3 regions of the Streptomyces sp. a15 genome follow, and region 1 is predicted to be linked to each of the others. Evidence: predicted binding sites of a transcription regulator. Region 1 holds the regulator's gene; each other region holds the start of a gene.
What was found. Region 1 encodes HspR, which represses chaperone genes until heat shock. Its sites were predicted from a motif close to TTGAGNNNNNNNNNCTCAA; they were not measured.
Positions count from the first base shown of each region.

Region 2: lon (endopeptidase La) is a predicted target of HspR. The motif match lies at 3,358-3,376, and genes of this name have one in related genera.
Region 3: clpB (ATP-dependent chaperone ClpB) is a predicted target of HspR. The motif match lies at 2,976-2,994, and genes of this name have one in related genera.

Region 1 covers NZ_JBWLKM010000034.1:3,158-8,294, forward strand. The annotation lists gene AC5P09_RS29100 (PA14 domain-containing protein) at 1-364, shown strand, start outside; gene AC5P09_RS29105 (fibronectin type III domain-containing protein) at 366-2,087, shown strand; gene AC5P09_RS29110 (hypothetical protein) at 2,149-2,457, opposite strand; gene AC5P09_RS29115 (heat shock protein transcriptional repressor HspR) at 2,474-2,926, opposite strand; gene dnaJ (molecular chaperone DnaJ) at 2,932-4,128, opposite strand; gene grpE (nucleotide exchange factor GrpE) at 4,174-4,881, opposite strand; gene dnaK (molecular chaperone DnaK) at 4,878-5,137, opposite strand, start outside.
Region 2 covers NZ_JBWLKM010000182.1:52-4,616, reverse strand. The annotation lists partial or broken gene AC5P09_RS51185 (RNA-guided endonuclease InsQ/TnpB family protein) at 1-129, opposite strand, end outside; partial or broken gene tnpA (IS200/IS605 family transposase) at 128-480, shown strand; gene lon (endopeptidase La) at 921-3,335, opposite strand; gene AC5P09_RS51170 (GNAT family N-acetyltransferase) at 3,700-4,452, shown strand.
Region 3 covers NZ_JBWLKM010000134.1:2,034-7,170, reverse strand. The annotation lists gene AC5P09_RS48875 (helix-turn-helix transcriptional regulator) at 1-542, opposite strand, end outside; gene AC5P09_RS48870 (helix-turn-helix transcriptional regulator) at 572-1,582, opposite strand; gene AC5P09_RS48865 (Rieske (2Fe-2S) protein) at 1,949-2,284, shown strand; gene AC5P09_RS48860 (pyridoxamine 5'-phosphate oxidase family protein) at 2,522-2,935, opposite strand; gene clpB (ATP-dependent chaperone ClpB) at 3,067-5,137, shown strand, end outside.

The sequences.
Region 1 (5,137 bases):
GCTCGTCGACGTCGCCAACGTGAGTGTCAACGAGTTCGAGCTCACCCCGTCGCAGTCGCCCGAGCCGACCGCGCCCTGGTCCCTGACCGCGGCTGCGGACGAGTCGGCCCACGCGAAGCTCTCGTGGACCTGCACCGCCGCCGACTGCACCACCGCGGGCTTCCACGTCTACCGCTGGGACCGCGCGGCCGCCGAGTACGTCCGCCTCACCGACGTACCCCTGGCCGCCGACGCCCGCACCTACACCGACCTCACCACACCGTCGGCCACGACCAGCCACTACCTCGTCTCGGCCGTCGCCGCCAACGGCTCGGAGGCCTTCTCCGGCCTCGCCCCCGTCGTGGTCCCCCCGAGCGGAGCGTGACATGACCAACCGAACCAGCCGGGTGGCCCGGGCCACGGCACCGGCGCTCGTCCTCGCGACCGCCGGCGGCCTGCTCACGGCCGTCGCCGCCCCCGCGTCCGCCGCGACGAGTTGCACGTCCCCGGTCTTCAAGCGGCAGTTCTTCGCGAACACCACCTTCTCCGGCACGCCGAAGAAAACGGACTGCGACAACGCCATCGACCAGAACTGGGGCACGGGCGCCCCGACGTCCGGCCTCCCGTCGAACAACTTCGGCGTCCGCTGGACCGTGACGAGGGACTTCGGCTCCGGCGGGCCGTTCTCCTTCGCCGCCCAGGCGCAGGACGGCATCCGCGTCTACCTCGACAACGTCCGCAAGGTCGACCTGTGGAAGAACGTGTCGACGACGGTCAAGAAGACCGTCAACGTCACGATCCCCTCCGGCAGGCACACCCTCCGCATCGACTTCGTCAACTGGACGGGCACCGCCAACGTCAAGTTCGGCTACACGCCCCGCACCTCGGCGACCGTCGACAAGGTCAAGCCGCTGACACCGACAGGCACTTCGGTCACCTACGACCAGGCCACCGGCAAGGCGAAACTCACCTGGGCGAAGAACAAGGAGATGGATCTCGCCGGGTACCGCGTCTACCGACGCCTGAAGGGGGCCTCCTACAGCAGTACGCCGCTCGCGACGACCACCTCGACCTCGTACACCGACGCCGGCCTTCCGGTCACCGGCGCGGTCTACTACTACGAGGTCCGCGCCTACGACAAGGCAGGCAACGAGTCGACGGGCACCGCGGACCAGGCCGTGACCACCGTCGACCGCACCGCACCCACCGCGCCCACCGGACTGACCACCGACTCCGTGTCGGAGGGGCTGCGGGTCGGCTGGGGATCGGTCTCGGGGGCGGCGTCGTACCGGGTGTACCGGGCGGCGAGTGCCGAGGGCACGTACAGCCGGGTCGGGAGTACGACGAGTCAGGTGTCCTACGTCGACGCCTCGGCCGTCGAGGGCAGCACCTACTACTACCGGGTGACCGCCCTCGACACGGCCGGCAACGAGTCCGCGCGTTCCGCCGCCGTCAGCGACAGTCGCGTGGACCTCACCGCGCCGTCCGCCGTCACCGGGCTGAGCGTCACCCCGACCGAGTACGGCTTCGCGCTGCGCTGGGATGCGAACCCGACCGCCGACCTGGAGAGTTACGTGGTCCGCCGGGGTGAACTCCTCGGCGACGAGGAGGAGAGGGTCTGCTCGCTCTCCCCGGGCTACTACGTGTCGGCCGACACCACCTCGTACGACTACCCCCTCCTCCCGGACGGCGAGGAGACCTGTTTCATCGTCGACGCCATCGACGATGCCGGGAACTCGTCCTTCAGGTGGACCGGCGAGGCCCAGGTCGTGACCGTCACCGAGCTCGACACGACGCCGAGTGTGGCGACGCCCGAGGGCTCACCGCTGACCCTGGAGGCGACCGGGGCGGAGGGCGACGAGGGGAACCGTCTGACGTGGTCCGGGCTCGGTGAGGACCCCCCCGAGGTCGCCGGCGGCTACCGCGTCCACCGCTGGAACCCGGCCACCGGGGCATACGAGAAGATCGCCGATCTCGGTGCCGGTTCCGTCGAGTACTTCGACACCGGAGGCGAGCGCGGGACCACCTCGTACTACTGGGTGACCGGCGTGAAGGCCGACGGCACCGAGACCCTGCCCGCGGGCGACTGGGCAGTCACCACGCCGTAAGTCCTCAGAAGGAAGCCGGGCCCACGAGACGAGTGGGCCCGGCTTCCTTTTCGGCGAAGTCTCACCAGAGCGAGATGTACGGCGACATCGCCGGGTACCACGCCAGGTCGAGCAACGGCAGCAGGCACAGCCGGGCCACCGTCAGCGACCAGCCGAGCCGTCGCGCCCACGCCTGCTCACCCGACAGCAGGGCCAGACCCACCACGAGGGAGAGCGTCAACCCGACACTGGACCACAGCAGATACGGGACGTCCGCGAGCAGCACGTACGGGTCGTCGCGCCAGGTCCACAGGGTCCGGGCCACGAGCAGGGTCAGCACCGCCTCCGCGGCGAGGAACCACAGCCCCGGGAAATCCCGGCCCCCTTCCACAAGTTGACGTCAGCCGTCAGTCCGACGCCTGCCGCCCCTTCGGCCGCCACACCACCAGCGCACTCGTCTGCTGGACCTCCTGGTACGGGACCAGGTCCCGTCGGTACGACGCGTGGACCGCGGCCTCGCGCTGCTGCATCGCGGCCGCCGCGCCGTCCAGGGCCGACTGCAGTTCCGCCACGCGGGACTGGAGGGCGGCGACCTGGTTCTCCAGTTCGATGATCCGCTTGATGCCGGCCAGGTTGATGCCCTCGTCCTGCGACAACTGCTGGACGGTGCGCAGCAGTTCGATGTCGCGGGCCGAGTAGCGGCGGCCCCGGCCTGCGGTGCGGTCCGGGGAGACCAGGCCGAGGCGGTCGTACTGGCGCAGGGTCTGCGGGTGCAGACCGGAGAGCTGGGCCGCCACCGAGATGACGTAGACCGGGGTTTCCTCGGTCAGCTCATACGGATTGCGTCGACGACCGTCCATCTCGATCATGCTCCCTTCGCGGCCTGGAACAGCTCCGCCCGCGGGTCCTCACCCGCGGTTGCCTCGCGATACGCCTCGAGCGCTTCACGAGCATTCCCCGTCAGGTCCTTCGGAACACTCACCTCGACGGTGACCAACAGATCTCCGCGGGTGCCGTCCTTGCGGACCGCGCCCTTTCCGCGGGCGCGCATGGTGCGGCCGTTGGGCGTGCCCGGGGGCAGCTTCAGGGTGACGGAAGGGCCGCCGAGGGTCGGGACCCTGACCTCGCCGCCCAGCGCCGCCTCCGCGAACGTCACCGGGACCGTCACCGTGAGGTTGTCGCCCTTGCGGCCGAAGACCGGGTGGGCGTCGACATGCACGGTGACGTACAGATCGCCCGCCGGGCCGCCGCGCTCGCCCGGTGCGCCCTTGCCGCGCAGCCGGATCCGCTGCCCGTCGGTGACGCCGGCCGGGATGCGGACCTGCATGGTGCGAGACGACTTGGCCCGGCCGCTGCCCTTGCAGTCGAGGCAGGGGTGCTCGGCGATCAGGCCGCGGCCCTTGCAGTCGGGGCACGGGTCGGTGAGGGAGAAGCCCCCGCCGGTGCCCCGGGCGACCTGCCCGGTGCCGACGCAGGTCGGACACACGCGCGGTGTGCCGTTCTTGTCGCCGGTGCCCGAACAGGCCTTGCAGGGCTGCTGCGAGGACATCCGCAGCGGGACCGTCGCGCCCTCGATCGCCTCGGTGAAGCTGAGGGTGACCTCGGACTCGATGTCCTGGCCGCGCCGGGGCTGCGTCCGCGTGCCCGTGCCCGCGCCGCCGCGGTTGAACAGGCCCCCGAAGACGTCACCGAGGCCGCCGCCGAAGCCGCCGGCTCCTCCGCCTCCTCCTGCGCCGCCGCCCGGGGCGCCGCCTCCGAAGAGGTCACCCAGGTCGAAGTTGAAGGAGCCGCCGCCCGCGCCCGGCCCCGGGCGGAAGCCGCCGTTGCCGAAGAGGGCGCGGGCCTCGTCGTACTCCTTGCGCTTCTTGGGGTCGCCGAGGATGTCGTTCGCCTCGGAGATCTCCTTGAAGCGCTCCTCGGCCTTGGCGTTGCCCTTGTTGGCGTCCGGGTGGAACTCGCGGGCGAGCTTCCGGTACGCCTTCTTGATCTCGGCCTCGGTGGCGTCCTTGGGGACGCCGAGGACCTTGTAGTAGTCCTTCTCGATGAAGTCCTTGGTGCTCATCCTCGACGTCCCTCCTCTCTCAGCGGTACAGCGCTCGGTTCACGCTCAGCCCTCGTCCGGGCCACCGCTCTCCTTGTCGTCGGCGGCGGGGGCGCCAGAAGCGCCAGAAGCACCAGAGGCACCAGAGGCGCCGGAGGACGTCTCCGCCTCGTCGGCCTTGACGGTCTGCGCGCCGGGCTGCGGCTCGGCCACGGCCACCCGCGCGGGGCGGATGGTGCGCTCTCCGAACCGGTACCCGGGCTGCAGAATCGCCACGCACGTCGTCTCCGTGACGTCCGGCGCGTACGAGTGCATCAGGGCCTCGTGGATCGTCGGGTCGAAGGGCTCGCCCTCCTTGCCGAACTGCTGCAGACCCATCTTCGCCGCGACGGTCTCCAGCGACTCCGCGACGGACTTGAATCCGCCGACGAGTTCGCCGTGTTCCCGCGCGCGGCCGATGTCGTCGAGGACGGGCAGGAGCTCGGACAGGAGGTTCGCCACGGCGATCTCCTTGACCGTGACCCGGTCCCGATCGACCCGGCGGCGGTAGTTCTGGTACTCGGCCTGGAGCCGCTGGAGGTCCGCCGTGCGCTCGCCGAGCGCCGTGCGTACCTGGTCCAGCTGGGCCGTCAGGCCTGCCAACTGTGCTGATGCGTCCCCGGCCGGGGCCGCCCCCTCCCCGGAGGGGGAGGCGGCCTGCGGCTCGGCGTCGTCGGGGGTGGCGCCGGAGGGGACGTCGGGCTTCTCGTCGAAGCCCGGGGTCTCCTCCGTCACGCGGCACCGTCCTTGCGCTCGTCGTCCACGATCTCGGCGTCCACGACGTCGTCGTCGGCCTTGGGCGCCTCGTCACCGGCGGACGCGCCGCCGGTGGCCTGCGCGCCCTGCGCGTCGGCGTACATGGCCTGGCCGAGCTTCTGCGAGACGGCCGCGACCTTCTCGGTGGCGGTACGGATCTCGGCGGTGTCCTCGCCCTTGAGCGCCGCCTTCAGCTCCTCGACGGAGGCCTCGACCTCGGTCTTGATGTCGCCGG
Region 2 (4,565 bases), on a different contig from region 1:
GGCCTTGCGGGCGTCTTCACGGGCGCGGACCGCGTCGTTGAACACGACACGGGCGCACCCGAACGCCCTCGCCAACGCCCTCTGCTGGCCGGTGTCCGGGTACAACCTGAAGGAGTACCGGAGCTGCATGACGATCACGATAGATACTTGGGTTACGGGTGACATGCAGGAGATCAGAACTGGTCGTCACTGTGCTTTCGTGATGCACGTCCACTTGGTCTTCGTTACCAGGTTCCGGCACAAGGTGTTCACCGATGCCCACTTGAGGCGTATGGAAGAGATCATGCGGTCGGTGTGTACGGACTTCGAATGCGAGCTGGTGGAGTTCAACGGCGAGAACAACCACGTCCACCTGCTGGTCAACTTCCCGCCCACTGCTGGAGGGCCAGCAAGCTGTGGTCCGGCTCCTACTTCGCCGGAACCGTCGGCGGCGCCCCGCTCAGCGTGGTCAGGCAGTACATCGAACAGCAGAACCGGCCGGTGCGAGCACCGCCCGGCTCCGTCGGGACCAGCCCGCGCGACGCTCCGCACCACAGGCGAAGAACTGCGGTGTCCGGCTCCGCCGGACCTGAATCCGCGACGCTCCGCGTCGCCACCACCAGATTCGCCTCACCACCGGCCTGAAGACCGATGCACCGCGAATGAATTCCGGTAGCTGGCCCGTCGGGCGGGCTTCGCCGCCGCCAACCCGCTGGGGTCGCCCGCTACGCCTCGACGGTGGAGACGCTGGCGACGGGATGGTCGTACCGCACCCTGTGGCAGGGCGCCTCCTCCGGACCGCCCGTCGGCGACCTCAGCACGTTCCACGGCGCCCTCGAGTCGTGGCCCTCGCCAACGGCTGACACGGGGAGGAACAGACACGGCGAAGGCCCGGACCTCCCTCACGAGAACCCGGGCCTTCCCTCATCCGATGGCGCCCGTCACGCCGCCACCGGAACCTCCGGCGCGGCCCCGTTCGTCGCCGGGGACAGCGCCAGCTCCAGGACCTGGCGGACGTCCGTGACGGCGTGGACGTCGAGCTTGTCCAGGACCTCGGCCGGGACGTCGTCCAGGTCGGGCTCGTTGCGCTTCGGGATGACGACGGTGGTCACCCCTGCCCGGTGCGCGGCGAGCAGCTTCTGCTTCACGCCGCCGATCGGGAGGACCCGGCCGGTCAGCGAGACCTCGCCGGTCATCGCCACGTCCGTGCGGACCAGACGGCCCGACAGCAGCGACGCCAGTGCCGTCGTCATCGTGACGCCCGCGCTCGGGCCGTCCTTCGGGACCGCGCCCGCCGGGAAGTGGATGTGCACGCCCCGGTCCTTCAGGTCGGCCACGGGGAGTTCCAGCTCCGCCCCGTGCGAGCGGAGGAAGCTGAGCGCGATCTGCGCCGACTCCTTCATGACGTCGCCCAGTTGGCCCGTCAGGGTCAGGCCCGCCGCGCCCGTCTCCGGGTCGGCCAGCGACGCCTCGACGAACAGGACGTCACCGCCCGCTCCCGTGACGGCGAGGCCCGTCGCCACGCCCGGCACGGCGGTGCGGCGCTCCGCCGGGTCCTGTGCGGACTCGGGCACGTGGTGCGGCCGTCCGATCAGGCCGCGCAGGTCCTCGTCCCGGACGGTGAACGGCAGCTTCCGCTCGCCCAGTTCGTGCTGGGCCGCGACCTTGCGCAGCAGCCGTGCGATGGACCGCTCCAGGTTGCGGACGCCCGCCTCGCGCGTGTACTCGCCGGCGAGCTTGCGCAGCGCGCTCTCGTCGAGGGTGACCTCGGCCGTCTCCAGCCCCGCCCGCTCCAGCTGGCGCGGCAGCAGGTGGTCACGCGCGATGACGATCTTCTCGTCCTCGGTGTAGCCGTCGAGGCGGACCAGCTCCATACGGTCGAGCAGCGCCTCCGGGATGGCCTCCAGCACGTTGGCCGTGGCCAGGAAGACGACGTCCGACAGGTCCAGCTCCACCTCCAGGTAGTGGTCCCGGAAGGTGTGGTTCTGCGCCGGGTCCAGGACCTCCAGGAGGGCGGCCGCCGGGTCGCCCCGGAAGTCGGACCCCACCTTGTCGATCTCGTCGAGGAGCACCACCGGGTTCATGGACCCGGCCTCCTTGATGGCGCGGACGATCCGGCCTGGCAGCGCGCCGACGTACGTACGCCGGTGACCGCGGATCTCGGCCTCGTCGCGGACACCACCGAGGGCGACCCGGACGAACTTCCGCCCCATGGCGTGCGCGACGGACTCGCCGAGCGAGGTCTTGCCGACACCGGGCGGCCCGACGAGCGCCAGCACGGCACCTCCACGCCGCCCGCCGATGACACCCAGCCCGCGGTCGGTACGGCGCTTGCGCACCGCCAGGTACTCGGTGATCCGCTCCTTCACGTCCTCCAGACCGGCGTGCTCGGCGTCCAGGATCGTCTTGGCGCCCTGGATGTCGTACTGGTCCTCGGTCCGCTCGTTCCACGGCAGTTCGAGGACGGTGTCGAGCCAGGTGCGGATCCACGAGCCCTCAGGCGACTGGTCGCTGGACCGCTCCAGCTTGTCGACCTCCTTGAGGGCGGCCTCGCGGACCTTCTCGGGCAGGTCGGCGGCCTCGACGCGGGCACGGTAGTCGTCGGACTCCTCGCCCTCCGACTCGCCGTTGAGCTCGCGCAGTTCCTTGCGTACGGCTTCCAGCTGGCGGCGGAGCAGGAACTCGCGCTGCTGCTTGTCGACGCCCTCCTGGACGTCCTTGGCGATGGTCTCGGCGACGTCCTGTTCGGCGAGGTGGTCGCGCAGTTGCTGGGTGGCGAGCTTGAGCCGGGCGACCGGGTCGGCGGTCTCCAGGAGCTCCACCTTCTGGTCGGTGGTCAGGAAGGGCGAGTAACCGGAGTTGTCGGCAAGGGCGGACACGTCGTCGATGGCCTGGACCCGGTCGACCACCTGCCAGGCGCCGCGCTTGCGCAGCCAGGCCGTGGCAAGGGCCTTGTACTCCTTGACCAGTTCGGTGACCTGGCCGGGCAGCGGCTCGGGCACGCTCTCGTCGACACGGGTGCCCTCGACCCAGAGGGCGGCACCCGGGCCCGTGGTCCCCGCACCGATCTTCACCCTGCTCCGGCCGCGGATCAACGCGCCCGGGTCACCGTCGGCCAGCCGGCCGACCTGCTCGATCGTGCCGAGCACGCCGGTGCTCGCGTACGTCCCGTCCATGCGTGGCACCAGCAGAACCCTGGGCTTGCCGGGTTCCGAGCGCGCGGCGGCCTGGGCGGCCTCCACCGCGGCGCGCACATCGGCGTCATTGAGGTCCAGCGGAACCACCATCCCGGGCAGCACGACCTCGTCGTCGAGCGGCAGCACAGGCAGAGTGAGCGGTGTGGACGTCGAAGCCATGATCTCCCCTTCGGCAGTCAAGTTGAGCTATGCCGACTCAATGCTCGGGAGCCCCCGGATGTTCCCCGGGTTGCGTTCGCTGTGAGCGATCACGCTCCGACTGCCCTCTGACCAGGCATGTCCCTCCCACACCCTCGGACAACGCTCAACCTCTGCTGGACCTTCCCGGCACTCGGTGGCCGACCCGGGCGTCCTGCCGCGTCGCCGCGAAGGCCGGGTTCGCCCTGGAGGGCACCTGCACGCGCGCGCAGAACCAAGGCCGGTTGGGAAAAACCGGTTGCCCTCGCCCGCCTCCTCCCCCGACCGTCATCCGGTGACAGAGACAGCCACCACCGACCCCCTTCTCGCCGCCTACGACGACCAGATGCGCGGTGCTCCCCCGAATCCGCCCGCGGGAGTGACGTACGAACACGACGGGCCGCTGCTGCGGATCGTCGGGCAGTTCCGAGGATTCGTCGGCGGGCCGCGCGACCTCGGCGTGGAGGGCGACGGGCTGGATGAACTGATCGCGCGTCAGCGGGACTTCTTCGCGGCGCGCGGTGAGGCGGTGGAGTGGAAGACCCGGGCGCACGACGTCCCGGCCGACCTCACCGACCGGCTGCGGGCGGCCGGGTTCGTGCCCGAGGAGCAGGAGACGGTAGTGGTCGGACGCGTCGCCGAGATGGCCGTACGAGATCCGGTCCTGCCGGACGGTGTCGCGCTGCGCCGGGTGACGGCGGACGCGGACATGCGGCGGATCGCGGCCATGGAGTCGGTCGTGTGGGACGACGACTGGAACTGGCTCGCCGAGGACCTGATCGGCCGGGTGGCCGCCGCGCCGGACGGGATCGCCGTGTACGTCGCCGAGGCGGGCGGGGAGGTCGTCTGTGCCGCCTGGCTGGTCTTCCGCGCGGGCACCGGGTTCGCGAGCCTGTGGGGCGGCTCCACGCTCGCCGAGTGGCGCGGCAGGGGCATCTACCGGGCCCTGGTGGCCGAGCGGGCCCGGCTCGCCGCCGCCCGGGGCGTCACGTACCTGCACGTCGACGCCTCCGACGACAGCGCGCCCATCCTGCGCCGCCTGGGCTTCCAGGCGGTCACCACGACCACGCCGTACGTCTGGACGCCACCCGCCGGCTGACCGGCCCGCCCAGACCGACACAGCACCGCAAGCCCGACGCCATGCCCCCGCACCAGCGCTCGCACGGGAGTTGGCCGCGGCCGGGCGGTCCTAGGGGGTGTTTCGAAAGTCCC
Region 3 (5,137 bases), on a different contig from region 1:
GTCGGCGCGTGGCGGAGGGTGTGCTGGTAGAGCGTGCGGATGCGGCCGCCGCGGTCGAGCAGGGCCTGGTCGCGGACCACCGCTTCATCAATGACACTGGGGGTCAGGCGGGTGTGGCTGGTGTGTGGCTGGATGGCGAGGAGCTCGCCCGAGGTGTCGGCCATGGCCTGGGCTATGGCCTGCCTGATCCGGCCGAGGCCGCTGAGAACGGTGACCGTGGGGGTGTTCTCGGCTCCCGTCATGCGGCCGTCGATCCGCAGCAGCGGTTCGAACATGTCCGCCAACCGCTGTTCGCGCCTGCGCTCGTCCGCGATGCGTTCCTCGGCGGTTCGCAGCATCCGGTGCAGGGCGACGGCCGGGGCGACGGGCTCCAGCCGGTTCAGGTCCGCCACGGAGGGATGCAGGAGCCCGAAGTCGACCAGACAGGGTGCCGCTTCCGCGTCGGCCGAGCTCACGTGGCCTTCGCGCAGGGCACGCTCGTACAGCACCGTTCCCGTCGCGCACAGGTCTTCCACGCTGTGCTCCCGGTGCGGCGCGGCCACTTGCGTCGTCGTAGGGGTGCGGACCTCGCTCACGGATGACCGTCTTCCTTCACGCCCGCGTGATCCTGGTCCAGGATCCCCGACTGGGCGATGAGAAAGCCGAGTTGTGCCCGGCTCCCACTGCCCAGGGCCGCGGCGAGTTTGGCGATGTGAGCGCGGCAGGTGCGGACGTTCATGCCGAGTCGCCTTGCGATCGCCTCGTCCACGTGGCCGTCGATGAGGAGCTTGGCGATGGATCGCTGGACGCCGGTGATGCCCTCGGGTGTGGATTCGTACCGGACTTCGTCCATGAGGGGGGTTGCCCGCTGCCAGAGCTGTTCGAAGACCCTGATGAGGTACTGCACGAGACCGGGATGGCGCAGTTCCAGGGCGACCGTCCGGTCGTCCTGGGCGGGGATGAAGGCGACCGTGGTGTCGCAGATGATGAGCCGCTCGATGAGTTCTTCGAGCGTGCGGATCTCCACCTTGGCGCCGGCCATCTTGTCCATGTAGGCGTAGGTGCTCTGGCTGTGCCGGACCGTGTGCTGGTAGAGGGTGCGCATGGAGATGCCGCGCTCGATCAGCGGCTTGCTGCGCTTCAGTGCCTGGCTGAGGATGTGCTCCGGCCGACTGCCGCCGGGCTGGATCGTCAGGACTTCGGTGCGGGCCTCGGCGATCGCCACGTCGAGCGCCGAATGGATGCGGTCGATGCCCTCCAGCACGGTGATGGCGTGCGTGGTCGCGGGTTTCTGGGCACTGATCTCCAGGAACGGCTGGAAGGTGCCCGCAAGGTCGAGGGTGAGCCGACGTCGGTCCTGGATCTCGCGTTCCAGGGGCTGGAGCTGCTGAGCCAGCACGACGGACGGCGGAACCGGGCGGAGCCACTGGGCGTCGTCCGGATCGGGGTGGAGCAAGGCGAACTCGAGCAGACATGGGGCAGGCTCGACCTCACGGCGAGAGACGCGTCCTGCGCCGAGGGCGTTGGCATAGATACGCGCACCTTCGGCACATAGATCGGCTATGCCATGCGGATGTATCCCTTTTGTGTTCTTCGATGGCAAATCTCCACCCCCCAGGGTCCTGAACGTGCAGGAACATGATGCATCGCATGTGTGGCATTGACGTGCCTGAATGAGCCATCGTCTTGTTTCACGGGGGAGAGGAAGCCATCAAGTGAGGACGAAGCCGACTATGAAAAAGAGAATGCTTCGCTCGGTGCTTGCCACTGCCTTCGTTGTTGCGCTGGCCAGCGGTGCGGCCGGTCCTCTCGACGTCGGCTGGGCGAGTCCCACTGGAGAGGCGAGCACGGCCGCGGTGAAGGATGTCGGCTGGGCGACTGTCGCCGGTGCCAGCGCGGACGTCGGTTGGGCGATCACCCCCGGCGCCAGTGATGACGTCGGCTGGTCGACCCCGGCGGGCGCGGACGCATGACCACTCCACCCGACGACCGCTCCTTCCGCCGCGAAATGGCCACCGCCTACCGCTCGGGATGGCACTTCATCGACCTCGTCACCGCGATCCCCCACGCCGGTGACTCGCTGATGGTGACCGTCTTCGGTGAGCCGGTCGTCGTGACGCGCGACGAGGACGAGGACGTACGGGCCTACCGGTGCCTGAGGAAGCCCCGGGGTGCGCCGCAGCCTGTGCGGTGTGCCATTCGGTACGGAATGATCTTTGTGAACCTGGACCAGCGGGACCATCGACTGGTGGAGTCGGACACTCCGCCCGTAAGGACCATCTCAGCCACCCCCCGCAGTGCCTGACGCGATTCCCCCGTCGTAACAGATCGCTCAGGTGCTTCCCCCCCGCAGCGGCGTCACCGTGACCTGAACACGGTGACGCCGCTGCAGTTTTGCGGGACATTTCCGGGTATCGGGTGGATCGAGGTGTGGCCGAAAGCGGTCGATCTTGCGTACGGGGCGGGTTTCGGCGGCCCTCGAAGACCGACCGTTCGTCCTCTTTCCCTCCCCCGACCCCTCCCCGGCCCTTCGGTCCGGCCCTCAGCCCCGCCCCATCGCCCGCGTCAGCGCTATCTCGATGACCACCCGCGTCGGGTTCGGACGCGGTGCGTGCCCGTAGCGCTCCTCGTAGCGGTGCTCCGCCTCCGCGACGTGTTCCGCCTCCGTGCGCACGAACGCCCGCCCCTCCAGCGTGGCCCAGCGGCGGCCGTCGACCTGGCAGACCGCGACGAGGGCCCCAGCCGGCCCCGCCGCCAGGATGTTGCGGACCTTGGTGCTCTTCTTGTCCGCGATCACCCGAGCCAGACGGCCCTCGGGGTCGTATGTCACTCCGACCGGTACTACGTGCGGGCTGCCGTCCGGGCGTGGTGTCGTCAGGGTGCACAGATGCCGTTCGCGCCAGAAGCTGAGGTACGGCGCGTCCGGGGCACCCGGGTCCTGAGGGTATGCGGCCATGGTCCGGAAGTTAGCCGGTCCAGGACCCCCACCGGACACCTTGAGTGGAATAGACTCAACTTTGTGTACGTTGATTGAGTCATGTGAGACGGGACGGCTGACGCAAGGACGCCGAGGAGGAGACAGCGAACGTGGACGCCGAGCTGACCAACCGGAGCCGGGACGCCATCAACGCGGCCGGCAACCGGGCCGTGACCGAGGGGCACCCGGACCTCACCCCGGCCCACCTGCTCCTGGCGCTTCTGCAGGGGCGAGGCCATCAAGCAAACGAGAACATCGTCGATCTGCTGGCCGCCGTCGACGCCGACCAGGCCGCCGTGCGGGCCGGCGCGGAGAAGGTGCTGGCCTCGCTGCCCAGCGTGACCGGGTCGACCGTCGCGCCCCCGCAGCCCAACCGCGAACTGCTCGCCGTGATCGCGGACGCCCAGGAGCGGGCCAAGGAGCTCGGTGACGAGTACCTCTCCACCGAGCACCTGCTGATCGGGATCGCCGCGAAGGGCGGCCCGGCCGGGGACGTACTCTCCGGGCAGGGGGCCACGGCGAAGAAGCTGTCGGAGGCCTTCCAGAAGGCAAGGGGAGGACGCCGCGTGACCACCGCCGATCCCGAGGGTCAGTACAAGGCCCTGGAGAAGTTCGGGACCGACTTCACCGCCGCCGCGCGGGAGGGCAAGCTCGATCCCGTCATCGGGCGGGACCAGGAGATCCGCCGCGTGGTGCAGGTGCTGTCCCGCCGGACCAAGAACAACCCCGTGCTCATCGGCGAGCCCGGCGTCGGCAAGACCGCCGTGGTCGAAGGGCTCGCCCAGCGGATCATCAAGGGCGACGTGCCCGAGTCCCTCAAGAACAAGCGGCTCGTCGCGCTCGACATCAGCGCCATGGTCGCCGGGGCGAAGTACCGCGGTGAGTTCGAGGAGCGGCTGAAGACCGTCCTCGCGGAGATCAAGGACTCCGACGGGCAGGTCATCACCTTCATCGACGAGCTGCACACCGTCGTGGGCGCCGGCGCCGGCGGGGACTCCTCGATGGACGCCGGCAACATGCTCAAGCCCATGCTCGCCCGCGGTGAGCTGCGCATGGTCGGTGCCACGACCCTGGACGAGTACCGCGAGCGGATCGAGAAGGACCCCGCCCTGGAGCGCCGCTTCCAGCAGGTGCTGGTCGCCGAGCCGAGCGTCGAGGACACCATCGCCATCCTGCGCGGGCTCAAGGGCCGCTACGAGGCCCACCACAAGGTCGTGATCGCGGACAGCGCGCTGGTCGCGGCCGCGACCCTCTCCGACCGGTACATCACCTCCCGCTTCCTCCCCGACAAGGCCATCGACCTGGTCGACGAGGCGGCCTCCCGCCTCCGCATGGAGATCGACTCCTCGCCCCTGGAGATCGACGAACTCCAGCGCGGTGTCGACCGGTTGAAGATGGAGGAGCTCGCGCTGGTCAAGGAGACCGACCCGGCCTCGCGCGAGCGGCTGGAGCGGCTGCGGCGCGATCTCGCCGACAAGGAGGAGGAGCTGCGGGGCCTGACCGCCCGCTGGGAGAAGGAGAAGCAGTCCCTCAACCGCGTCGGCGAGCTGAAGGAGAAGCTCGACGAACTGCGCGGCCAGGCCGAACGGGCCCAGCGCGACGGCGACTTCGACACCGCCTCCAAGCTGCTGTACGGCGAGATCCCCACCCTGGAACGGGACCTGGAGGCCGCCTCGCAGGCCGAGGAGGAAGCCTCCAAGGACACCATGGTCAAGGAGGAGGTCGGCGCCGACGACATCGCCGACACCGTCGCCGCCTGGACCGGCATCCCCGCCGGGCGTCTCCTGGAGGGCGAGACGCAGAAACTCCTGCGCATGGAGGAGGAGTTGGGCCGTCGCCTCATCGGGCAGACGGAGGCCGTGCAGGCCGTGTCGGACGCCGTACGGCGCACCCGCGCCGGCATCGCGGACCCCGACCGCCCGACCGGCTCCTTCCTCTTCCTCGGCCCCACCGGCGTCGGCAAGACCGAACTGGCCAAGGCCCTCGCCGACTTCCTGTTCGACGACGAGCGGGCGATGGTCCGCATCGACATGAGCGAGTACGGCGAGAAGCACACGGTGTCCCGGCTCGTCGGCGCCCCTCCCGGCTACGTCGGCTACGAGGAGGGCGGCCAGCTCACGGAGGCGGTGCGGCGGCGGCCGTACAGCGTCGTCCTGCTCGACGAGGTCGAGAAGGCGCACC